DNA from 3 places in the Telluria sp. LT2P34 genome. Region 1 is predicted to be linked to each of the others. Evidence: predicted binding sites of a transcription regulator. Region 1 holds the regulator's gene; each other region holds the start of a gene.
The links. Region 1 encodes sigma-54, which starts transcription at its own class of promoters, with help from an activator protein. Its sites were predicted from a motif close to TGGCANGNAANCTGCTTT; they were not measured.
Positions count from the first base shown of each region.

Region 2: a site for sigma-54 is predicted at 2,853-2,870, ahead of AC56KZ_RS14835 (PEP-CTERM sorting domain-containing protein). Genes of this name have one in related genera too.
Region 3: a site for sigma-54 is predicted at 4,308-4,325, ahead of AC56KZ_RS02575 (ANTAR domain-containing response regulator). Genes of this name have one in related genera too.

Region 1 covers NZ_JCASIN010000007.1:17,076-24,755, reverse strand. Annotated here, with positions in the region: gene hprK (HPr(Ser) kinase/phosphatase) at 1-921, shown strand, start outside; gene rapZ (RNase adapter RapZ) at 1,114-1,977, shown strand; gene AC56KZ_RS17315 (enoyl-CoA hydratase/isomerase family protein) at 1,990-3,075, opposite strand; gene hpf (ribosome hibernation-promoting factor, HPF/YfiA family) at 3,163-3,516, opposite strand; gene AC56KZ_RS17305 (RNA polymerase factor sigma-54) at 3,581-5,053, opposite strand; gene lptB (LPS export ABC transporter ATP-binding protein) at 5,059-5,820, opposite strand; gene lptA (lipopolysaccharide transport periplasmic protein LptA) at 5,820-6,392, opposite strand; gene lptC (LPS export ABC transporter periplasmic protein LptC) at 6,408-7,022, opposite strand; gene AC56KZ_RS17285 (KdsC family phosphatase) at 7,053-7,538, opposite strand; gene AC56KZ_RS17280 (KpsF/GutQ family sugar-phosphate isomerase) at 7,595-7,680, opposite strand, start outside.
Region 2 covers NZ_JCASIN010000005.1:103,861-111,540, forward strand. Annotated here, with positions in the region: gene AC56KZ_RS14820 (alpha/beta fold hydrolase) at 149-1,003, shown strand; gene AC56KZ_RS14825 (hypothetical protein) at 1,015-1,368, shown strand; gene AC56KZ_RS14830 (2OG-Fe(II) oxygenase) at 1,337-2,032, opposite strand; gene AC56KZ_RS14835 (PEP-CTERM sorting domain-containing protein) at 2,141-2,809, opposite strand; gene AC56KZ_RS14840 (rhomboid family intramembrane serine protease) at 2,991-4,058, opposite strand; gene AC56KZ_RS14845 (cob(I)yrinic acid a,c-diamide adenosyltransferase) at 4,067-4,621, opposite strand; gene AC56KZ_RS14850 (FAD-linked oxidase C-terminal domain-containing protein) at 4,695-6,188, shown strand; gene glcE (glycolate oxidase subunit GlcE) at 6,199-7,242, shown strand; gene glcF (glycolate oxidase subunit GlcF) at 7,244-7,680, shown strand, end outside.
Region 3 covers NZ_JCASIN010000001.1:581,623-589,302, reverse strand. Annotated here, with positions in the region: gene nirB (nitrite reductase large subunit NirB) at 1-783, opposite strand, end outside; gene AC56KZ_RS02585 (MFS transporter) at 794-2,107, opposite strand; gene AC56KZ_RS02580 (CmpA/NrtA family ABC transporter substrate-binding protein) at 2,377-3,570, opposite strand; gene AC56KZ_RS02575 (ANTAR domain-containing response regulator) at 3,590-4,225, opposite strand; gene AC56KZ_RS02570 (sensor domain-containing protein) at 4,868-7,306, shown strand; gene AC56KZ_RS02565 (EAL domain-containing protein) at 7,539-7,680, opposite strand, start outside.

The sequences.
Region 1 (7,680 bases):
CTTACCATCCAACGGCTGTACGACGATAACCGCGATAGCCTGCAACTTGGCTGGTTCGCCGGCTTTCCCGGCGGCGAACGCCTGATCTCGGGTGACGTCGCCTCGGCCGCCGACCAGGTCGGCCACCTGAACCTGATCCACCCGGGCCGCATCCAGGTCTTCGGGCACCAGGAACTGAATTACTACCACCGCCTGAAATCGAGTTCGCGCAGCCACGTCATCGGCGAACTGATCGGCGGCGGCCCGCCGGCGCTGATCATCGCGCAAGGCCTGGAAACCCCGCCCGACATCCTCGCCATCTGCGACGAGCAGAACATCCCGCTGTTCTCGACCCCGCTGCCGGCGGCGCAGGTGATCGACTTCCTGCGCGTCTACCTGTCCAAGAAACTGGCGAACCGCGTCATCATGCACGGCGTGTTCATGGACGTGCTGGGCGTGGGCGTGTTGATCACCGGCGACTCGGGCCTCGGCAAAAGCGAGCTGGGCCTGGAACTGATTTCGCGCTCGCACGGCCTGGTGGCCGACGACGCCGTGGAGTTCTCGCGCATCGCGCCGAACATGATCGAGGGCCGCTGCCCGCCGCTGCTGCAAAACCTGCTCGAGGTGCGCGGCCTGGGCCTGCTCGACATCAAGGCGATCTTCGGCGAGACCGCCGTGCGCCGCAAGATGCGCCTGAAACTCATCGTCCACCTGGTCAAGCGCGGCGTGCTCGACGAAGAAGTCGAGCGCCTGCCCTTCCACTTCCCCACCGAGGAAGTGCTGGGCCTGCCGATCCGGAAAGTCGTCATTCCGGTCGCCGCCGGCCGCAACATCGCCGTGCTGCTCGAAGCCGCGGTGCGCAACACCATCCTGCAACTGCGCGGAATCGATACGCTGCAGGAGTTCATGGAACGGCAACGTCAAGCGATGAGCGCGGATTGAATGTTGCCAAGGAGTCTGCCCTTGCAAGGGCAGACCGTTCCGCAGGCGCGGGACATGTCCCGCGAATTCCCTGCTACACCAACGTCAGGCCATGAGCGCGGATTAGCCTCCTCCGCATTCTTGTCCTGATTCTGTCCCTCTACAAGGAAGCCCGCTTCGACAAAGGACATGCTGTTGCGGTATCATCATGCCATGCACATCGTCCTTATTACCGGCATCTCCGGCTCGGGTAAATCTGTCGCCCTGAACGTCCTGGAAGACGCGGGCTATTACTGCGTCGACAACCTACCGCCGGGTTTGCTGCCGCACCTGGTCAATTCCGTTTCCGGCCAGGGAACGGAAAAGCTGGCCGTCGCCGTCGACGCCCGCTCCTCAGACTCCCTGACCGAACTGCCGCTCACGGTGAGCAGGCTGAAGAACGATGGGCATGAAGTAAAAGTCATGTTCCTCACCGCCAGCACCCATTCACTGGTGGCGCGCTTTTCGGAAACGCGCCGCAGCCATCCGCTGTCGCATGCCGTGCGTCCCGGCGAAAACCCGGCTTCGCGCCGCACCCTGATCGAGTGCATCGCCGAAGAACGCGAGCGGCTGGACCCGATCGAGCAGCTGGGCCACGTGATCGACACCTCGGAAGTGTCGGCCAACAAGCTGCGCGGCTGGATCAAGGTGCTGGCCGAGGTCAAGCATGCACCGCTGACGCTGTTCTTCGAATCCTTCGCCTTCAAGGTCGGCGTGCCGCTCGACGCCGACTTCGTGTTCGACGTGCGCGCCATCCCGAATCCGTATTACGACCATACCCTGCGCCCGCTGACGGGCAAGGACGCGCCCGTGATCGCCTTCCTCGACGCCCAGCCGAGCGCCGGCGAAATGCTCAATGATATCCGCCAGTTCGTCGAGAAATGGCTGCCTTCGTTCAAGACCGACAACCGCAGCTACCTGACGGTGGCGGTCGGCTGCACCGGCGGCCAGCATCGCTCGGTGTACATGGCCGAGCGCCTGGCGGCGTATTTCGGCGAGTCCGAGCGGGTCGTGCTGCGGCATCGCGAGCAGTCGTAGGCCCGTTACCGGTCAGTCCAGGTAGCGCAGCGGATGCGCATACTCCGGCCATACCGGTTCAAAAAAGCGCGCCACCATCTCCGGCGTCACGTCCTCGATCGCCGGCGGATTCCATTTTGGTGCGTTGTCCTTGTCGATCACCAGCGCGCGCACGCCTTCGAGTACTTCGCCGTGCTCGAAATTGCGGCGCACCAGTGCGCGTTCCATGCGCAGGCAATCGGCCACGCCCAGCCCGGCGCCGCGCAGCAGCATCTCGCGCGTCACGCACATCAGGAGCGGCGAGCGCTGGCGCATCGCGGCCAGTGCCTTCTGCGCGAACGGGGCGGCGTCGCCCTCGAGTGAGCGCATGATCGCCGCCACCGAGTCGGCACCGAAGTGCGCATCGATCGTGCTGCGCGCCGCCTCCAAAGCGCTCGGCCCAAGGGCATCGAAGAAGCGCGCGCCGAATGCGCGGATGGCGCCCGCCAGCTCGGCCCCGGGCGTCGTCTCGATCAGCGCGTTCAGTTCAGCCAGCTGGGCGCCCGGCACGAACACGTCGGCCAGCCCCACATATACAGCGTCGGCGGCGCCGATCGTGAGGCCGGTGAGGCCCAGGTAGTTGCCCAGTTGCCCAGGCGCGTGCGACAGGAAATGGCTGCCGCCGACGTCCGGGAACAAACCGATGTTCACTTCCGGCATCGCCATTTTCGTGCGGTCGGTGACGATGCGCAGGCCGGTGGCGGGTCCGCCCTGGGCTATGCCCATGCCGCCGCCCATCACCACCCCGTCCATCAGCGCGATATACGGCTTCGGATAAAAATGAACCAGGTGGTTCAGCGCGTATTCTTCCGTAAAAAAGTCTTCCAGCAGTGCGCTGCCGCCGGTCGGCGCCGCGTGGCCCGCCTCGTGGAAGAAGCGGATGTCGCCGCCGGCACACAAGGCTTTTTCGCTGCTGCTGGTGATCACGACGGCCTCGACCGCGGCGTCGTCGCGCCAGGCAAGCAGGGTTGCGCTCAGGCGCCGCACCATGGCGAGCGACAGCGAGTTGAGGGCCTTGGGGCGGTCGAGGGTAATCACGCCGGTGCCGTTGGCAACGCGGGTCAGGACATGGTCGGTCATGGTGGTTGGGCTTGTGGGAAAATCACCATTCTACCAACTGAAAAGGGCGCCTTCCGGCGCCCTTATTAGACGGTGCTTCGTTGCCGATCAGGCAGCAACAGCCTCTCCGCCTTCAGGTCGTCGCTTGAGCGACTCGTGACTATGGTTTTGCATGATGCTCTTGTACTTCATGACTTGGCGATCGAGCCTGTCCATCAGCAAGTCGATCGCGGCATACAGATCTTGCGCCACACTTTCCACGTGCACCATCTTCCCCGAGACGCGCAGGTTGATTTCGGCTTTTTGCCTTTTGTCTTTTTCGGTGAGGTTGTCGATGGCGAGGATGACGTGGGAGTCAATCACTTGATCGAAATGGCGGGTGATGCGTTCCAGCTTGTTCTGTACGTATTCACGGATGGCGGGTGTAACGTCGAGGTGGTGACCGCTGATAGTGAGATTCATACACACTCCTTTGAAAAAGAAACGGCTCACACAGCGCGCTTGGGTCGCGCGTGGCTGGCCGCTGTTACAAGGATTTGCGGAGACTGACTGGAGGAATTTTAAGTGCCTCGCGGTATTTCGCAACCGTTCGGCGCGCGATGACCATTCCTTGTTCACCGAGCATTTCCGCGATCTTGCTGTCGGATAATGGGTTCCTTGGGTCTTCTGCTCCTGTCAGTTGCGCGATGAGCGCCCGGATCGCCGTCGAAGAGGCTTCGCCCCCCGCTTCGGTGGCGACATGGCTTCCGAAGAAATACTTCAGCTCAAACATGCCGTGCGGGGTTAGCATGAATTTCTGAGTGGTTACGCGAGAAATGGTGCTCTCGTGCAGACCTAGTGTATCAGCAATCTCGCGCAGCACAAGGGGACGCATGGCAACCGCGCCATGGCTGAAAAAGTTGCGCTGACGCTCGACGATGGCCTGCGAAACACGCAGGATCGTGTCGAAACGCTGGCGCATATTTTTGATCAGCCACTTCGCTTCCTGCAACTGCGCGCTCATCTGTCCTTCGCCCTTGCCCTGCTTCAGCAGTGCCGCGTAGACATTGTTCACGCGCAGGCGCGGCATCACTTCGCCATTCAGCGTCACGCTCCAGCCGGTGCCCGTCTTGCGCACAATGACGTCCGGCACCACGTAGTCCGAGGTGCTCGACGCAAAAGCCGCACCCGGATGCGGATTGCACTGGCGAATCACGGCTTGCGCTTCGCGCAGGTCTTCGTCATCGCAATCGAGCGCCTTTTTCAGCTTGTTGAATTCGCGCTGGGCGAACCAGGTCAGGTAGCCCTCGACGATCTTCAGGGCCATGCGCCGCGTGACCATCGGCACGCCCGGCATTTGCCGGATCTGCAGCGCCAGGCACTCGCTGGCGCTGCGCGCGCCGACGCCGACCGGATCGAGGCTTTGCACCAGCGCCAGCGCGCAGCGCATTTCGTCCATGTCCACTTCCAGCTCTTCGGGCAGGCGCGCCAGGATTTCGTCGAGCGGTTCGTCGAGATAGCCGTTGTCGTCGATGGCGTCGATCACCAGTTCGGCCAGCGCGCGGTCGCGCACGCTCGCGCCCGTGACCCGGATCTGCTCCGACAGGTGCTCGCGCAGCGTGACGCCGATAGCGCCCAGCTGGGGGCGGCCATCGTCGTCGCCGTCGCTGCCCGGCGCGCGCGGCGCGTCGCCCCAGTCGGCATCGGCCTCGCCGCGCTCGACCTCGCCGCCGCCCTCCGCCGCATCGGCGCCCTCTGCCGGGGCCGCGGGTTCTTCTCCGCCTGGCGCCGGCGCATCCGGCGGCTGGGCGGGCGCGTCGTTGATGGCGCCGTCGGACAACAGGCGCACGGAATTGTCGAGCGGGTCGTCGATCCGCTCGAGCAAGGGATTATCCGACAGGATCTGCTCGAGCTCCTGCTGCAGTTCGATCGTGGACAGCTGCAGCAGGCGGATCGACTGCTGTAGCTGCGGCGTGAGCGCCAGGTGCTGCGAAGTCCGTAGTTGCAGGGATTGTTTCATGATACCTACATGCGGAAGTGTTCGCCGAGGTAGACACGTCGTACCGATTCGTCGGCGATGATGTCGTCAGGGCGGCCCGAGGCCAGCACGGCGCCCTGGTTGATGATGTAGGCGCGGTCGCAGATGCCGAGCGTTTCGCGCACATTGTGGTCGGTGATCAGGACGCCGATGCCGCGCTCCTTCAGGAAGCGCACGATGCGCTGGATCTCGATCACAGCGATCGGGTCGACGCCGGCAAAGGGTTCGTCGAGCAGCACGAAGCGGGGATTGGTGGCCAGCGCGCGTGCGATCTCGACGCGCCGCCGCTCGCCGCCCGACAAGGACAGCGCCTGGTTCTCGCGCAGCTTCTCGATCTGCAGTTCGGCCAACAGCGAATCGAGCCGCTCGTTGATCGCCGCCTTGGTCAGCGGCTTGCCCTCATCGGTGCGCTGCAGTTCCAGCACGGCGCGGATGTTGTCTTCCACGGTCAGCTTGCGAAACACCGACGCTTCCTGCGGCAGGTAGGACAGGCCCATCACCGCGCGCCGGTGGATCGGCAGGCTGGAAATGTCGGCGCCGTTGATTTCGATGGTGCCGGCGTCGGACGGCACCAGGCCGACGATCATGTAGAACGAGGTCGTCTTGCCGGCGCCGTTCGGCCCGAGCAGGCCGACGACTTCGCCGCAGCCCACTTCGAGCGACACGTCGCGCACGACCAGGCGCTTGCCGTAGCTTTTCTGCAGGCCCCGTACGACCAGGGTGCTGCGCGTGTCGCGGTCATCCTTCATTATTTTTTTCCTGCCGCTACCGCGGGCGCTGCCGTACGGCGCGGCGCGATGATCAGGGTGCCGCGCCCGCCGCCGGCCTTGGTCTGGCCGCTGGCGTCGTTGCGCACGGCGGCCACTTCGCGCCGGTTGTCGTAAGAGATGAAGGGGCCGACGAGTTCATTCGTCATGCGCCCGCCTTCGAGTTCCTTGACGACCGCTTTCGAGAACAGCTTGACCACCTCTTCGCGCTCTTCATATTCGATGCGCTCGGCCTGGCCTTCCATCCACAGGTCCGGCCCGCCGTCGCGCTTCTGGCGGAAGGTCGCCACGCGCCCCGGATTCGACGTCAGCGTCACGCTCATATAGCCTTCCGGCGTTTCCCGTACCAGCGCGCGGTCCGATTTCAGGGTCAGCGTGCCGCGCGTGACGATCACATTCCCGGTCAGGATGCGCGTCTGCGTCACTTCATCGACGTCGAGCGAATCGAATTCGACCACGGCCTGCTTGAGCGAGTCCGCCTTCTCGGCCGATACCGACAGCGACACCAGCGAAAGGAAAGCGGCGGCGAGCACATTGCGGAGGATGTTCTTCATATGTTCTTGTTCCTGTTATGGGGTAGGTGCGGAGCGGGAAGCGGCCGCGCGGCGCGGCGGATAGACGATCCTGCCGCGTCCGCCGAGGTGCATCTTCTGGGTCGGATTCTCGGCATGCATGCCCACCGCGTCCACCTGCGACGCGCCCAGCGTCATGCGTACCGGGAGCCTGGTCTTGATGATTTCGTCGTCGGCCAGCACGGTCAGCGCCTCGGTCCGGGCATGCAGCGCTTCGCTGGTCGGCGTGGCCGGGCGCCTGACGTCGACCTTGCCCATCAGTTCGACGCGGTTCTCGCCATGGAAAACCTGGCCGCGCTCGGCCCGCACCGTCATGTTCGGGCGGCCCGGGGCCATGCTCTGCACCACGGGCCGCGTCACTTCGGACACATCATTTTTCGGATGGTGCACCAGGCGCGCGCCGGACATCACGTAGCGCGGCGAGCCGGCCTCGGTCATGCGCACGAAACTGAAGTTCTCGACGATGTAATCGGGCTCGTCGAGTCCGGGGCCTTTGGCGACCTGGTCTTCCGACTGGATCGCCTGCAGCAGCCAGAAGCTGCCGAACGCGAAAAACACCGCGGTGAGCATCAGCCCCAGCGTGCGCCAGCGGTGCGCGGTGCGTTTGTTCACGTAAGTCGCCATACGAATCGAAGATGAGCTTTACGCAAAATACGGGGCCAGGGCCTGTTCATAGCTGCCCTGGGCGCGCATCACGAGGTCGCACACCTCGCGCACGGCGCCGCGGCCGCCGCCGGCGCGGGTCACGTAATGGGCGCGGTGCTGCACTTCGGGGTGGCCGCTCGGAACCGTCACCGCGAAGCCGACCTTGCTCAAGAGCGGCAGGTCGATCACGTCGTCGCCGATATAGCCGCATTGCTCGCTGGTGAGGCCGGTCTTGGCCAGCAGTTCCGTGAACGCGATGCGCTTGTCGTGGAAGCCCTGCCAGACATGGGTGATGCCCAGGTCCCGGGCACGGGCATTGACGATGGGCGAAGTACGCGCGCTGATGATGGCGGTGGCGACGCCCGTCTTTTGCAGCAGCTGGATGCCCAGGCCATCGAGCACGTTGAAGGTCTTGGTTATTTCACCGTCCGCGCCGTAAGTCAGGCTGCCGTCGGTCAGGATGCCGTCTACGTCGAAGATCATGACCTTCACACGCGCGGCGCGTTTGATATGTTCAAGCTCAGTGATCAACACACTCATCAGATTACCTTTGCCCGGGTCAGGTCGTGGATGTGCAGCGCGCCGACCAGCACGCCGTCGCTGTCGACCACCAGCATCTGGTTGA
Region 2 (7,680 bases), on a different contig from region 1:
GCTGCGGCGCCGCTTTTTTTACGTCGGGCGAAGTGGGCTGCAGCGCGCTTCAGCTTGCTGTTTCGGCAGTTCGTCGCATGGCGCCGCTGGCCTGCTCCTTCGAATGCTAACTTCCAGCATCGAAAGAACAAACCAAGGGAAAATAAAAATGAGGCTCTTCATTCGCTCGCTCGCCGCCGCGGCCCTGATCGTTTGCTGCGGCGCCCGGGCGCAGACGCCGGCGCCGGCCGCGGCCCTCGCAAGCGAGCAGATTGCCGTCGGCGCCAAGCCCTACCAGGTGCAGATGGCCAGCGCCGGCGCCGGCCGCTACACCGTGATTTTCGAATCCGGTTTCGGGACCGACCTGCGCGCTTGGCGCAAGGTGGCGCCCGAAGTGGCCAAGGTCGCGCGCACGCTGACGTATTCGCGCGCCGGCCACGGCGCATCCGAGCCGCGTCCCGAGCCGCGCACGATCGCGCAAAGCACCGTGGAACTCGAACAGCTGATCGCAGCGGCCAAGCTGAGCCCGCCTTTCATCCTGGTCGGCCATTCCTATGGCGGTTTGCTGGTGCGCTCGTTTGCGGCGCGCCATCCGGAGCAGGTGGCGGGCATGGTGCTGGTCGACCCGGCCGACGAAGGCTTCAATCCGGCGCTGCGCAAACTCGATGCCGCGCGCGCAGCCGACGACGATCGCCAGTTCGACGCCATGGTGCCACCGAAGTTCCAGCCCGAACTCAAACTGTTGCAGCCGGTGCTCGACAGCGGCACGCTGGCGCTGGCCGGCAAGCTTCCGGACGTGCCGACCGTGGTCCTGACCTCGGTGCAGCAGGCGGACAAGCCGATGTTTTTCCTGGAGTCGCCGCAAGCGGTGGCGGCCAAGCAGGCCCTGCACGCCGGCTTTGTAAAACAGTTCCGCGACGGCTCGCAGGTAGTGACCTCAAAGAGCGGTCACAACATCCAGCTCGAGGAGCCGGAACTGGTGATTGCGGCCGTCAACAAAGTCATTGCGCAGGCGCGCCGCTGAAGAAAAGGCTGATGAACATGGATGATGTAAAGAGGACCGAACTGATCCGGATGGGCTGGGAGATTCACCGCGTTGTCGAAGAAAGCTATCTGTCTCATTCCCCTGCGCAGGCAGGGGAGGGCAGCACCGACCACTGGATGGAAAGGCGGCGCCTGCTGCTGGCCGACATGGCCATCCATTTACTGCAAACAGCGATCAAGCCGGGGAGTATCGAACTGGACCAGCTGCGCAACAACCTGCATGCGATTCTGACGATCGCCGATCCGTTTCTGCCGCATGCCGACCTGAAACAGGCCACCGCCAACATCTACCTCGACCGCGCACCGACGATCTTCACCGGGCAAACAGTTCCTCGGCCCGCCTGAACAGGATCCACGAGGTGGCGATGTATTTGTCGCCGCTGACCGGCACATGCCCCTTGTGGGTGTGCGTGAACCCGGCCGGGGCGATGATCAGGCGTCCCTTGCGCGCTTCCACCTTGCGTTCCTGGTAGAGGAATTCGGTCTCGCCGCCTTGCGCCACATCGTTCAGGTAGAACTGGAACAGCAGCACCCGGTGCAGGGTCTCGCAGCTGGCGTTTTGCGGATAGACCTCGGAATGCCAGTGGTGATAACCGCCGCTGCCTTGCAGGTATTTCTGCAGGTTGATCGCGCCGCAACGGTACATCGACTGCATCAGCCCCGCCAGGTAAGGCGTGCCGCATTCGTCGAAATTCGCCAGCGACAGCGCGACCGGTTCGCCCGTTTTTGGGTGCTTCACCATCGGCGCCAGCGCGCCCAGCACGAGGGCGCGGTGCTGGTCGATGTAGCTGGCCAGGTGCTGGGCGACCGCCGTCATCATCAGGTTGCCCACGTCATGCCATTCCGGATGCGGGGCGATGGTCAGGTCGTAGCTGTCCTTCTTGCTGGTGTCGACGCCCGCGCCGGTGCGTCCGCGCACGACCTTGTCGCTGGTGTCGAAACGCGCGACGATGGCGTCGCATTGTTCCGGCGCGAGGGCGCCGTCGTAGATGCCGATGAAGTCCTTCAACGTCGATCCTTTCCGCTGTAGAGATGTACGCAAGGGAGTGTAACCTGCGTTCGAGCGGAAAGGCGAGCAAGCCCACCGGGAGGGCGGGCTTGTACGGCAGTACAGCGTTTACTTGCGACGGCGCGCTGCAGCGAAGCCGAAAAGACCAAGGCCGAGAAGCGCCAGCGACGCCGGCTCAGGCACGGCGGTTACATCCAGGTCGTTTGCGGTCAGCGTGACGCCGTTGCTGATATTCACCGTGCGAATGCCAACGGTATTGAACGAGGCGAAGTTGGTGACGCCTGCGATGCGGGCATCGGCGCCGGTCAGCGTCAGCATTTCTTCATCGCTCGGGTTCAGCCAGACGTCGAGTGCGTTGTAGACGCCGCTGCTATTGCCGGTCTTGTGCAGGTAGCCCATCAAGTGGTAGTTGAGGCCGGCACTGACATTGCTATTAACCAGATAAAAATTGTCGTTGTTGTTCATCCGCAGGAAGAGATCGTTCGTGCAGGTGGCCGTGCCGCCGCAATTGGCCTTCAGACCGAAGCTGGGACCGTTTGCTGTGTTGAAGAACACGCTAAAGAAGTCGTTGTCTTGCAGCGTACCGGTAAACGAAAAATCAAAATCCATGAACACACCAGCCGACTGGCGCGATGGCAGGGCGATGGTCGTGGTTTTGTCTTCTGGCGTGTTGACGGTATACGTGGCCGTGCCGTCGATCAGAGGCAGGGTTCCGGCATTTGCAAGGCCGGTAGCGCCGATGAGCGAGGCAATCAGGAAGGTGGATAGTTTGGACATGGAAATTCTTTCGACTTAAGTTATTTTTAAAACATCACTAACAAAAGCAATTTCCATGCCAATAGGAATTATTTCTTGATATTCAGTAACTTAAGTTTATAACAAGAGTCTCTGCGTTCTGAGATGTAAATTTTTCCGACAGTGGCCATGCTCCTGATCGCGCACATGGTTGTCCTCGACCTCATCCCGCCTTCGGTGGCGGCAAGTGGATCGAGCGTGCCAGCAGGTGGCCGGCCAGCCAGCCGCCGACCAGGCCGCCGATGTGGGCCGCGTTGTCGGTATGCGGGTAAATGAATCCCATCCACAGGCTGAACAGCAGGAAGGGCACCAGCGAGGAGCGCAGCTCGGACACGACCGTGGGCGGCACGCCGCTGTTGCGGCGGCCGAGGAAGGCCAGCAGGCCGCCGATGATGCCGAAAATCGCGCCCGAGGCGCCCACGCTATTGACCTTCGGGTTCCACAGCACGCTGGCGAGGCTGCCGGAAACGCCTGCCAGCAGGTAGAGGCTGGCGAAGCGCGTGCTGCCGAAGATGCGCTCGGTGACGCGGCCTACCTGCCACAGGGCCAGCATGTTGAAGCCCAGGTGCCAGATGCTGCCGTGCAGGAACATCGAACTGACCAGGCGCCACCATTCGCCATTCAAGGTGCGGCGGCCGTAGTTCGAGCCCCAGTCCACCAGTTGCTGGGCATGCAGCATGGCCGACACGTTCGGATGGAGCGCGAAAAATTCGCGCAGCGGCGCCACCAGTGAGGCCTGGTAGTGCTGGCGCGCCAGCCACATGGTGCCGAAAATGCCGATATTCGCCGCCAACAGGCCCCAGATCACCGGCGTGGACGGGCTCCAGTAATCGATCCGGTCGTGAAAGACTTCGTTCTCTTCGTGTTCGCGCGTAAACGCTTCGAGCTGGCGCGTCGGCAGCAGCGCGACGATCTGCCTGGCCGTCAGGGCGTCGGCGACGGCAAAGCCCACCGTCACGTTGCTCTTGACACCCAGCACGTCGAAATACACGTCCTGGCCGTTGGCATAGGCGTTCACGATATCGACCATGCGGATACGCTCTTCGCGCCGCTGGGGCAGGCGGAACGAGCGCTGGCTGCTGGCGCGCAGGAACACGAAGTCCTGCTGCAACTCGAGCGTGCCCTTGCCGCGGAAACTGTAGGGGTTGGACGGCCACTTGACGCCGGCCATGTAGAAGCGAACCTCGAAGACCTTGCTGTCTGTACTGCCTCGCACTGGACTACCTGCCATGCGCCGCCTCAGCCGCGCTGGCGCTGGTGGTTCCACAGCACGTCGGCGCCGCCCGCGAAGCTGTTCAGCACGCGCGCCAGCACGAACATCAGGTCCGACAGCCGGTTCACGTACTGGCGCGGCTGCGGGTTGATGGTATCCGTTGTCGAGAGGGCGACGATGGCGCGTTCGGCGCGGCGGCAGACCGTGCGGCAGACGTGGGCGAGCGAGGCCGCGCGCGAGCCGGCCGGCAGGATGAATTCCTTCAGCACCGGCAGGTCGGCATTGTATTTTTCAAGCAAGTCGTCCAGGCGCGCCACGTGCTCGTCCTTGATCATCTGGTAGCCGGGAATGCACAGCTCGCCGCCGAGGTCGAACAGGTCGTGCTGGATCGAGACCAGTTCCTCGCGCAGGTCGGGCGGCATGTCTTCGCACAGCAGCAGGCCGACGAAGGAATTGAGTTCGTCGACTTCGCCCAGGGCATGGATGCGTGCGCTGTCCTTGCCGGTGCGGCTGCCGTCGCCGAGGCCCGTGCTGCCGTCGTCTCCGGTGCGCGTGGCGATTTTGGAGAGTCGATTACCCATGATTATGTCCAGCCTTGAAAAAAGATAGCCCGAGGATACGGCAAAACGATGTGATTGTGCTTACAATTGGAGGATGAGCGCATCCCTCCCAGTCCCATCCGTTGCGCCGATCGAGCGCCTGCAACAGGTTGCCGCGGCACTGAACGCCAGGCTGCCGCACGGTGTCGTCCTGCATGACCCGGAAGACACGCGTCCCTACGAATGCGACGGCCTGGCCGCCTACCGCCAGCTGCCGATGATCGTCACGCTGCCGCACGACGAAGCGCAGGTGCTCGAGATCCTGAACGTCTGCCGCGAACTCGGCGTGCCGATCGTGCCGCGCGGCGCCGGCACCGGCCTGTCCGGCGGGGCGCTGCCGATCCACGACGGCGTCGTGCTGTCCACCGCGCGCATGAACCGGATCCATCGCATGGACGCGTATTCGCGCACGGCGACCGTGCAGCCGGGCGTGCGCAACCTTGCCATATCGGACGCCGCGGCCCAGCACGGCCTGTATTACGCGCCCGATCCGTCCTCGCAGATCGCCTGCACCATCGGCGGCAACGTGGCCGAGAATTCGGGCGGCGTGCACTGCCTGAAATACGGCCTCACCGTTCATAACGTGCTGCGCGTGCGCGTGGCCACCATCGACGGCGAAATCATCGAACTGGGCAGCGAAGCGCTCGACGCCCCGGGACTGGATCTGCTGGCCGTCTTCATCGGCTCGGAGGGCATGCTCGGCATCGTCACGGAAGTCACGGTGAAACTGGTGCCCAAGCCCGCCGCCGCCCAGGTGATCATGGCCTCCTTCGATGACGTCGTCACCGGCGGCAATGCGGTGGCCAGCGTGATCGCGGCCGGCATCATCCCGGCGGGACTGGAAATGATGGACCGCACCTCGGTGCGCATGGTCGAACCCTTTGTCCATGCCGGCTACGATATCGACGCCGCCGCCATCCTGCTGTGCGAGGCGGACGGCACGCCGCTCGAAGTGGCCGAGGAAATCGAACGCATGACCGCGGTGCTGGAGGCGGCCGGGGCCAGCGCGATCGCGGTGTCGCAGACGGAAAGCGAGCGCATGCGTTTCTGGTCGGGGCGCAAGAACGCGTTTCCGGCGGCAGGGCGCATCTCTCCGGATTACTACTGCATGGACGGCACCATTCCGCGCAAGCACCTGGCGCGGGTGCTGATGGGCATCGAAGCCATGGAAACCACCTACGGCCTGCGCTGCGCCAACGTGTTCCATGCGGGCGACGGCAACCTGCATCCCCTGATCCTGTTCGACGCCAACCAGCCCGGCGAATTCGACCGCGCCGAAGCCTTTGGCGCCGCGATCCTGGCGCTGTGCGTGGAAGTGGGCGGCACCATCACGGGCGAGCACGGCGTCGGCATGGAAAAGATCAACTCGATGTGCGTGCAGTTCAAGCGCGCCGAGCTCGACGCTTTCTTCGCGGTGAAACGCGCTTTCGATGCGCCGATGCTGCTCAACCCGGACAAGGCCATCCCGACCCCGCACCGCTGCGCCGAATTCGGCAAGCTGCACGTGCACCAGGGGCAGGTGCCGTTCCCGGACCTGCCGCGCTTCTAATGGGCCAGACATGATCGAGCAATTCAGGGACCAGGTGAGGGCGGCGGCCGCAAGCAAGACCACGCTGCGCATCCGCGGCGGCGGGACCAAGGACTGGTACGGCGGGCCGCTGGCGGGCGAGGTCCTCGACACCCGCGCGCACGCCGGCATCGTCGACTACGAGCCGACCGAACTGGTGATCACCGCGCGCTGCGGCACGCCGCTTGCCGAGATCGAAGCCGTGCTGGCCGAACGCAACCAGATGCTGGCCTTCGAGCCGCCGCATTTTGGTCACGGCGCTACCTTCGGCGGCGCCGTGGCCGCCGGCCTGTCGGGCCCGCGCCGCGCCAACAGCGGCGCCGTGCGCGACTTCGTGCTGGGCGTCCAGCTGATGGACGGGCAGGGCGAGGTGCTCGGTTTCGGCGGCCAGGTCATGAAAAACGTGGCCGGCTACGATGTCTCGCGCCTGCTGGCCGGCTCGCTCGGCACGCTCGGGCTGATGCTGGAAATGTCGGTCAAGGTATTGCCGCGTTCGTTTGCCGAGACCACGCTGCAGTTCGAGATGAGCGAGATCGAGGCGCTGCGCAAGCTGAACGAATGGGGCGGCCAGCCCTTGCCGGTCTCGGGCAGCTGCTGGTTCGACGGCGTGCTGTCGCTGCGCCTGTCGGGCGCGCGGGCGGCGGTCGATAGCGCGGTCAAGTCGCTGGGCGGGCAGGTGCTGGCCGACGCCGACGCCTTCTGGAGCGGTTTGCGCGAGCAGCGCCATGCCTTTTTCGCAGGCGAGGCGGCCTTGTGGCGCTTGTCGGTGCCGTCGACGGCGGGCGCGATCGTGCTCGGCGGCGCCCAACTGATCGAGTGGGGCGGGGCCCAGCGCTGGCTGCGCGCGGCCAGCGCCGACGCCGAGGCGATTCGCCGCACGGCGGCTGCCGCCGGCGGGCATGCCACCCTGTTTCGCGGCGGCGACAAGGCAGTCGGCGTATTCCAGCCGCTGGCGCCCGCCGTGGCGCGCATCCACACGCGCCTGAAGACGGCTTTCGATCCGTCGCAGGTTTTCAATCCCGGACGGATGGTCTGACATGCAAACCAACCTGGCAGATTTCATCAAGGGTACGCCGGACGGCGATGAAGCCGAAGCGATCCTGCGCGCCTGCGTGCACTGCGGCTTCTGCACCGCCACCTGCCCGACCTATCAACTGCTCGGCGACGAGCTCGATGGCCCGCGCGGGCGCATCTACCTGATCAAGCAGGTGCTCGAGGGCGTGGAGCCGACCCGCAAGACCCAGCTCCACCTCGACCGCTGCCTGACCTGCCGCAACTGCGAAACGACCTGCCCATCGGGCGTGAAATACGGCCGCTTGGTCGACATCGGGCGCCGCGTCGTCGAAGAGCGGGTGCCGCGGACGGCGGCGGACCGCATCAAGCGCACGACACTGAAGGAATTCCTGCCGCGCGGAGGGCTGTTCAAACCGGCCTTCCGGGTCGGCAGCGCGCTGCGTTTGGTGCTCTCGAAAGA
Region 3 (7,680 bases), on a different contig from region 1:
GTCGTCGATGGCGACGCCCCCGCGCGGGCCGAGCGCCAGTGCGCTGGCGCGGGCCAGCTCGTCGCGTGGGCGGATGCCGGCCGAAAAAACGATCATGTCGGTATCGAGATGGGTGCCGTCGGCAAATTCCATCCGGTGCCTGGCGTTTTGCCCGTCGACGATCGCCAGCGTGTTCTTGCCGGTGTGGACCGTGACGCCAAGCTCCTCGATACGGCGGCGCAGCACGCCGGCGCCCGGATCGTCGACCTGGACCGCCATCAGGCGCGGCGCGAACTCGACGACGTGGGCTTCCAGGCCCAGGTCGCGCAGCGCTTTGGCGCATTCCAGGCCAAGCAGGCCGCCGCCGATGACGACACCGGTGCGCGAACGGGCGCCGCATTCGCGCATCGCTTCCAGGTCTTCGATGGTGCGGTACACGAAGCAGTCGGCGCGCTCGCGGCCCGGAACTGGCGGCACGAAGGGCGCGGAACCGGTGGCCAGGACCAGCTTGTCGTAGAACAGTACTTCACCGCCGGCCAGGGTGACGGCACGGGCGGCGCGGTCGATGGCGACCACTTTCGCGTTCAGTTTCAGCGCCAGGTTGGCGCGGTCGAAGAAGCCGGGTGCGACCAGCGACAGGTCGTCGGCCGTCTTCCCGGCGAAGAAGTCGGACAGGTGCACGCGGTCGTAAGCCGGACGCGGCTCTTCGCCGAGCACCGTGATGTGCACGTGCGGCGCCACCGCGGCGAGCGACTCGACAAATTTGTGGCCAACCATGCCGTGGCCGATGACGATGATGTCCATGCTGTTCTCCTTACGCGCTGGCCGCTGCGGGATCGGCGGCGCCAGCATTGACGGCGGTACTGCTGAAACGGGCGCCGAGTGCGCACAGGCTGGCGACGACCACGAGGCCGCCGAGGATCGTCAGGGTCTGGCGCACGTCGCCGGTACCTTTCATGAGAAAGCCCGCCAGCACCGCGCCGACATTGCCGCCGGCGCCGACGATGCCTGCCACGCCGCCGAGCGCCTTGGGTGCGACGAAGGGCACCAGCGCGTAGGTCGCCCCGCAAGCCATGTGGGTGAACAGGCCGAAGATCAGCATCGCCAGCAGGGCAAAGGCGACGCCTTCGGCGTTCGCGAACCAGAGCAGGCCCAGGCCTTCGCCGATCATCAGTACGAACAGGACCGTGACACGGCTGTTGAGGTCACCGCCCGCTCTTCCTGCGCTGCGGTCCGACAGCCAGCCGCCCAGGGCACGGGCAAACAGCGCCAGCAGGCCGAAGCTCCCGGCCGCCATGCCGGCCGCGCCCAGCGAGAGACCGTAGTGGTCGACGTAATAGATGGCGGCGATGTTGTGGATGAAGATCTCGATGCCGAAGCAGGCGCCGTAGGTGACGAACAGGAGCCAGGCGCGGTGATTGCGGCAGGCTGCCTTGAAACTCGCCAGGCCGCCCTTGCCGCCGCCCTCGAACGGGATACCGGCCGCGCGCAGCTCGCTGAAGTTGCCCGCCGGGCAATCCTGCGTATAGCGCCAGTAGACGACGGACATGAGCAGCATCGCCACGCCCGGCACCACCAGCGCCAGGCGCCAGCCCAGCGTTTCGCTGACGCCCGCCATGACGAGTGCGCCCAGCAGCAGCGGCATGGCGGCCTGCGCCGCGCCGCCGCCGGCATTTCCCCAGCCGGCAGCGGCCGCGTTGGCAGTGCCGACGACCCTGGACGAGAACATCACCGAGGTGTGGTACTGGGTAATGACGAAGCTGGCGCCGACCGCCCCGATACCGAGGCGGAACAGGAGAAAGCTTTCGTAGCTCTGCGCGAAGGCAACGCCGAGCACGGGAATCGCGCCCAGGGCCAGCAGGGCGGTATAGGTCTTGCGCGGACCGTAGCGGTCGCACATCGGGCCGACGATAAGGCGCACCAGGATGGTAATGGCGACGGCGGCGATGTTGATGTTGGCGATCTGCGCCACCGACAGGCCGAACTCGCCTTTAATGACCGGCATCAGCGGCGCGCAGGCGAACCAGGCAAAAAAGCAGATGAAAAATGCGACCCAGGTCAGGTGGAAGGCCCGCATCTGGGGCGTATGGAAGTCGGTGAGCGTGATGCTGTTTGCTTTGCTGGTCATGGTATCCCTCGTTCATGAAACAAAAAGGCGTCCGCATCCCGTGGTAGTTTCCAGGGAGGCGGACGCCGTTGTCCGAAAGGCCGGTCCAGCATTGGACCAACTGTTGTGGTGCCGAAGGATCGTCGTTGATCCTGTCAGGGTAAGTGCAAGAGCCGTGCCAGGCCCCGGGCGGGGCGCACAGCCTTGCAGATTCGTGGAGGCGCTACATTGCAGTGCACCATGCGCTGAAATGATGCGGGACGCCGCACCGCGCTGGTCTGGAATTCAATTCAAGCGATGACAGGCTGCGCCGCACCGGGAATTCCCGGCCACGCGGCATAGCCGGCTGGATCGCTCCCATCCCAGACCCTGCCATCGATCAGCCTGCTGCTGCGCATGTCGCCAGCCGGCAGGTCCACGCCCGCCTGCAACGCCGCCTCGCGGTAGATATCCAGATGATTGACCGCACGCGCCACAGCGGCGAAATCCGGGTCCTCGCGCAGCAGTCCCCAGCGCCGCTGCTGGGTCAGGAACCACATCCCGTCCGACAGCCACGGGTAAGTGGCCTCGCCGTCGCCGAAGAAGCGCAGGCCCGGGAAATCGCTCGGTCGCGGAACCAGGCTTGCGCGCAGCAGATCGATATCGGCATGGACATAGGCGGGGCTGGCCAGCACTTCGGCGGCCGCTTCGCGGTTCGTCGGCGAGGCGTCGAGCCAGCGCGCCGTGTCGAGCATGGCGGCGACCAGGGCGCGGCAGGTGTTCGGATGGCGGGCGACGAAATCGGCGCGGGCCCCGAGCGCCTTGCCGGGATGGTCGGGCCAGACCTGGCTGCTGGGCGCGGCCAGTACGCCGCTCGCCTCGATCACTGCGCGCCTGCTCCAGGGCTCGCCCGCGCAGAAGCCATCCATGTGGCCGGCTTCCAGGTTGGGCGCCATCTGGCTTGGGGGCAGGGTGACGAGCCGGGTCTGCGTCAGTGGATCGATCCCGGAGGCGGCCAGCCAGTAGCACAGGAACATCGCGTGGTTCCCGGTGGGGAAGGTATGGGCGAAGGTGTAGCGGCGCGGCTGTCCGCGCATCAGCTGTGCCAGCCCGTCGCCATCCCTGACGCCGGCTGCCGCGATGGCGCGGGAGAGCACGATAGCCTGGCCGTTCTGGTTCAGGTTCATCAGCACCGCCATGTCGCGCGCCGCGCTGCCGATGCCCATCTGCAGGCCATACAGCAAGCCGTACAGAGCCTGCGCCGCATCGAGCTCGCCGTTCGTCAGGCGGTCGCGCATGCCGGACCACGAGTGCTGCTTTTCCAGCACCAGCCGAACGCCGTATTTTTCGTCGAAGCCGAGGATGGACGCCATCACCAGCGGCGCGCAGTCGGCCAGCGGCATGAAGCCTATCCTGAGCACTTCCTTTTCCGGCCGGTCCGATCCCGCGCCCTGGTCGCCGAATTTAGCGCCAACGGTGGCGCCCTTGCTTGCCAAGCCTGTCATGCGGTTCCTTTCGCCGGGTCTAACCCAGCAAGTCCTCGACGTCGAGGATGCGCTGCGCGATCTCGGCCAGTCTCATGTTCTTGTTCATCGCCACGCTGCGCAAGCGGCCATAGGCTTCCTGTTCGGTCAAGCGGTGGCGCGCCATCAGCGTGCCCTTGGCGCGTTCGATGACCTTGCGTTCGGCGAGCTTCTGGCGCGTGTCCGCCAGTTCGCCCAGCAGCTTCTGTTCGCGCCTGAAGCGCGCCAGCGCCACGTCGAGTACCGGACGCACCCTTTCGGCGCGCAGGCCGGCCACGATATAGGCCGAGACTCCCGCGGCCACCGCCGCTTCCATCGTCGCCGTGCTGTCATTTTCCGTGAACAGCACGATCGGCCGCCGTTCCTCGCGCGTGGCGATGACGATGTGCTCGAGCACATCGCGCGCATCGGACTCGCTGTCGACAATGATCAGGTCAGGCTGCAACTGGGCGATCCGCTCGGGCAGGAAGATGTCTGGCGGGAGCGAGGCGACAATGTCATAACCGGACTCGAGCAAGCCGATGCGCAGCGCCGCGCTACGGCAGGCCTGGGCAGCGAGGGCGGCATCGCCAGCCAGCGCGTCGCCACTGGTGACGACGACAATGCGCAGGCTGAGGGGTCGATCGATTCGTTTCATGCATCGAACCATGCAAGAAACGGGCCACGAAGGCGCAGCCGCGATGAGGGCGCGGGGCAGTTCCTCGCCGGGCACGACAAGTTTAGCTGGGACCGTGCCAGGCGCATGCACGCGTAATGCGTGATCGACGAATGTATTCAACCGGCCCGCAACCAGTACCTTAGCCTGCCGATACGCCAGTGCCGAGCTTGACAACTTTGATAACGTTGGACACGTCCAGCAGCTTTCGTGCTGGTAGGAGGAGGCGCGGGCACAGGCAACGGAAAAACACCCGCCTGGAATACGACATTCGTGCTGTTCGCCCCTGGTGGATGCTCCACGGTTCGTCAGGATTCGATAAAAACTGTTTATTATCGTGGCTGGACACAGACGGCGTTAGTAGACAACCAATTGCTTCATGGGTGATCAATGCGTGGAATTCTTTTCGGAGCACTTGCCCTTTCTGCCGCTTTCCTGAGATCGAACGCTCGGGCAATTGCCACGACAGCCCCGAACATGGCCAGCAGGCCACTACATCGGGCCGCGCACGCTGAACGGATTGGCCCGACGCTGCTGACGTCCGTACTTGTAACCCTTGCTTTATGGGAGGGATCGCGGCGCGTGAGTAGTAGGCAAAAATCGAATTGTGGGGACGACAAGGCATTGCTGGATGCAATCGTACGAAGCTGCCCGGACGCCATCTTCCTCAAGGATACCCATGGCATCTACCTTGCCTGCAACCGAGCGGCTGCAACCTTGCTTGGTCGTGCCCAGCATGAAATCCTAGGAAAGTCAGATTACGATTTGTTCCCGCTGGAAGTAGCGCGGCAGCACCAAATCCGTGATGAAGAAGTCATTAAGACATGTCAGAGCCTTGTTTACGAACAGCTCGTGCTCGGAAGTAGTTCAGGCGAGACTAGAACGTTCGATCTGCTCAAGACACCCGTCGAGCGTGGCGACGGCACGATAATGGGTGTGCTGGGCGTCGGGCGCGACGTCTCTGCAAAGCGCCGCGAAGAGCAAAAGCTTAGGGAACAGGAGAATCTGTTGCACGAAATGAGTTCCCTGGCCCATATCGGCGGCTGGGAAATCGACGTGGTGGAAAATCGATTTTCCTTTACGGCCGAGCTTGCGCGGCTGCACGAATTCGAACCGGATCGTCAACTCAGCCTGGCGATGTTCCTGTCGCACTACGACGACGGTCAGCGACGCCGGATCAAGCAGGCACTCGGGCATACGCTCGACACCGGGGCGCCTGAGGACATGGATGCGGAGATGGTCCTGCCCAGCGGTTCGCGCAAATGGATGCGGGCGCATTGGCGGGCGACGAAAACGGGCGATGAAGTGACGCGGATATGGGGAATGGTCCAGGACACGACGGCACGGCGCAAGCTGAGCGAGTCGATGCAGATGGCGGACCTGATTTACCGCACCACATCCGACGCAATCCTGATCACCGACCGTCTCAATGTCGTAGTTGACGCCAATCCCGCATTCCTGCTTCTGTTCAAATACACATCCGGCGAAGTGATCGGGAGGACGGCAAGCAGCTTGCTTGCTGTATCCCCTGCGCAACTGCCCGCGACGCTGCATGCCGCGTTCGACGAACCCTGCCAGTGGGAAGGCGAGCTACGGTGCAGTCGAAGCGACGGCACGATGATCGACGTCTCTGTTGACATCAATATATTGCGGGCAGGCGACGAAAACGCGTTCAGACGTGCTATTCACTTCACGGACGTGACCGAGCACAAGCGCAAGGATCGGCAACTTTGGGTTCGGGAAAATTTCGATCAGCTGACGGGCCTCCCAAACAGGGGCCTCTTCCTGGATCGCCTCGAACAGGAGCTGAAGAAGATCGGCGCCGATCCGGATTGTGTCGGCCTGCTATGCCTGGACCTGGACCGGTTCAACGAAATTAACGAGATGGCTGGAAACGCCGGAGGCGACCGCGTTCTCGTAGAAATGTCGGACCGGATAAAAGCCTGCCTGTCGGGGACGTCGACACTGGCCCGTCTGGGCGGCGATCGCTTCGGCGTGATTCTGGCGGACTGCCCGCGCGCTCAGCTTGAAATGACAGCCCAGGCAGTCATGAACGCCATTGCTGTACCGCTTGCCAAGGATGCGCAGCACGCATCAGGGATGGACGGGAACGGGGGCATGTATCTTTCTGCAAGTATCGGCATTGCCGTCTTTCCGGACGATGCTTCTCACGCGGAAGCGCTGGTAAAGGCAGCGGAGCTGGCGATGGTGCAGGCAAAACGCAGCGGTGGCAAGCGCCTCCAGTATTTCGCTCCCTCACAGCAGGAAGCGGCACTGGAAAAAATGAGGATGGTGAATGAATTGCGCCACGCGCTGGAACGTAATCAACTGCACATTTTTTTCCAGCCGATCATTCACGTGGCGAGCGGGCGGATCGCAAAGGCCGAAGCCTTGCTGCGCTGGTCGCACCCTGTGTTCGGCGCTGTCGGACCTGCCCAGTTCATTCCCCTGGCCGAACAGTCCGGCCTGATCGTCGAGATCGGGAACTGGGTCATCGATCAGGCGATCGCCAGCGTGGGGCGCTGGCAGGAGGAGTATGGCACGGTCATTGAATTGAGCGTGAATAGCTCACCTGTCCAGTTCGAGCAGGACGTGGCGAATAGTTGGATCGACCGGCTGGCTGGCTCGGGCCTGGCGCCGGGGAGCATTACGATCGAAGTTACGGAAGGCATGCTGATCAGCGATTTCGAACATGTCAGAGAATGTCTGAAGCGATTGCAGCAAAGCGGCTCGAAAGTGTCGCTGGATGACTTTGGGACGGGCTATTCGGCGCTCGCATATCTAAAAAGTTTCGCTTTTGATTACTTGAAAATCGATAAGTCGTTCGTAAAGAATCTGGAGCACGATGCCCGGGACATGGCATTAACGCAGGCAATCATCAATATGGCCCATCAACTGGGGATCGAGACGATCGCGGAAGGCGTCGAAACCCAGGCGCAACGTGACATACTGACGGGTTTTGGTTGCGATTATCTTCAGGGGTATTTGATTTCCCGGCCGCTTACGTACGACGCGTTCGTTGCAATGCTGGCGGACCCGATGTCAGAATCGTGGGCAACTTGAGCCGGCTGGTAAAACGATCTGATCGTGTCAATCCAGTCACGAGTGACCGATCTATGCGACCTGATCAAGGTACCTGTCTTAGATTGCGTTCTCATCAAGGTAGTCAATTCATCAGCTATGAGGTGAACGAGATCGGCGAGCAGTTTCGTTATAAACGGCGTCTATCAATTGGAGATATGCCTGTTTAATCAAGCCGCCCATCGGCTGTTCTTTTAATTTCATAACGTTTTCCCTATTGAGGCCAGTAGGCACGGTAGGTGACGTATCTATCAAGTTTTTCAATACGGTCAGGTCGGCCGAACAGGTAGCCCTGGAAGAGGGAACAACCGCTGTTAGCAAGGAATTCACGTTGCTCCCACGTTTCCACGCCTTCT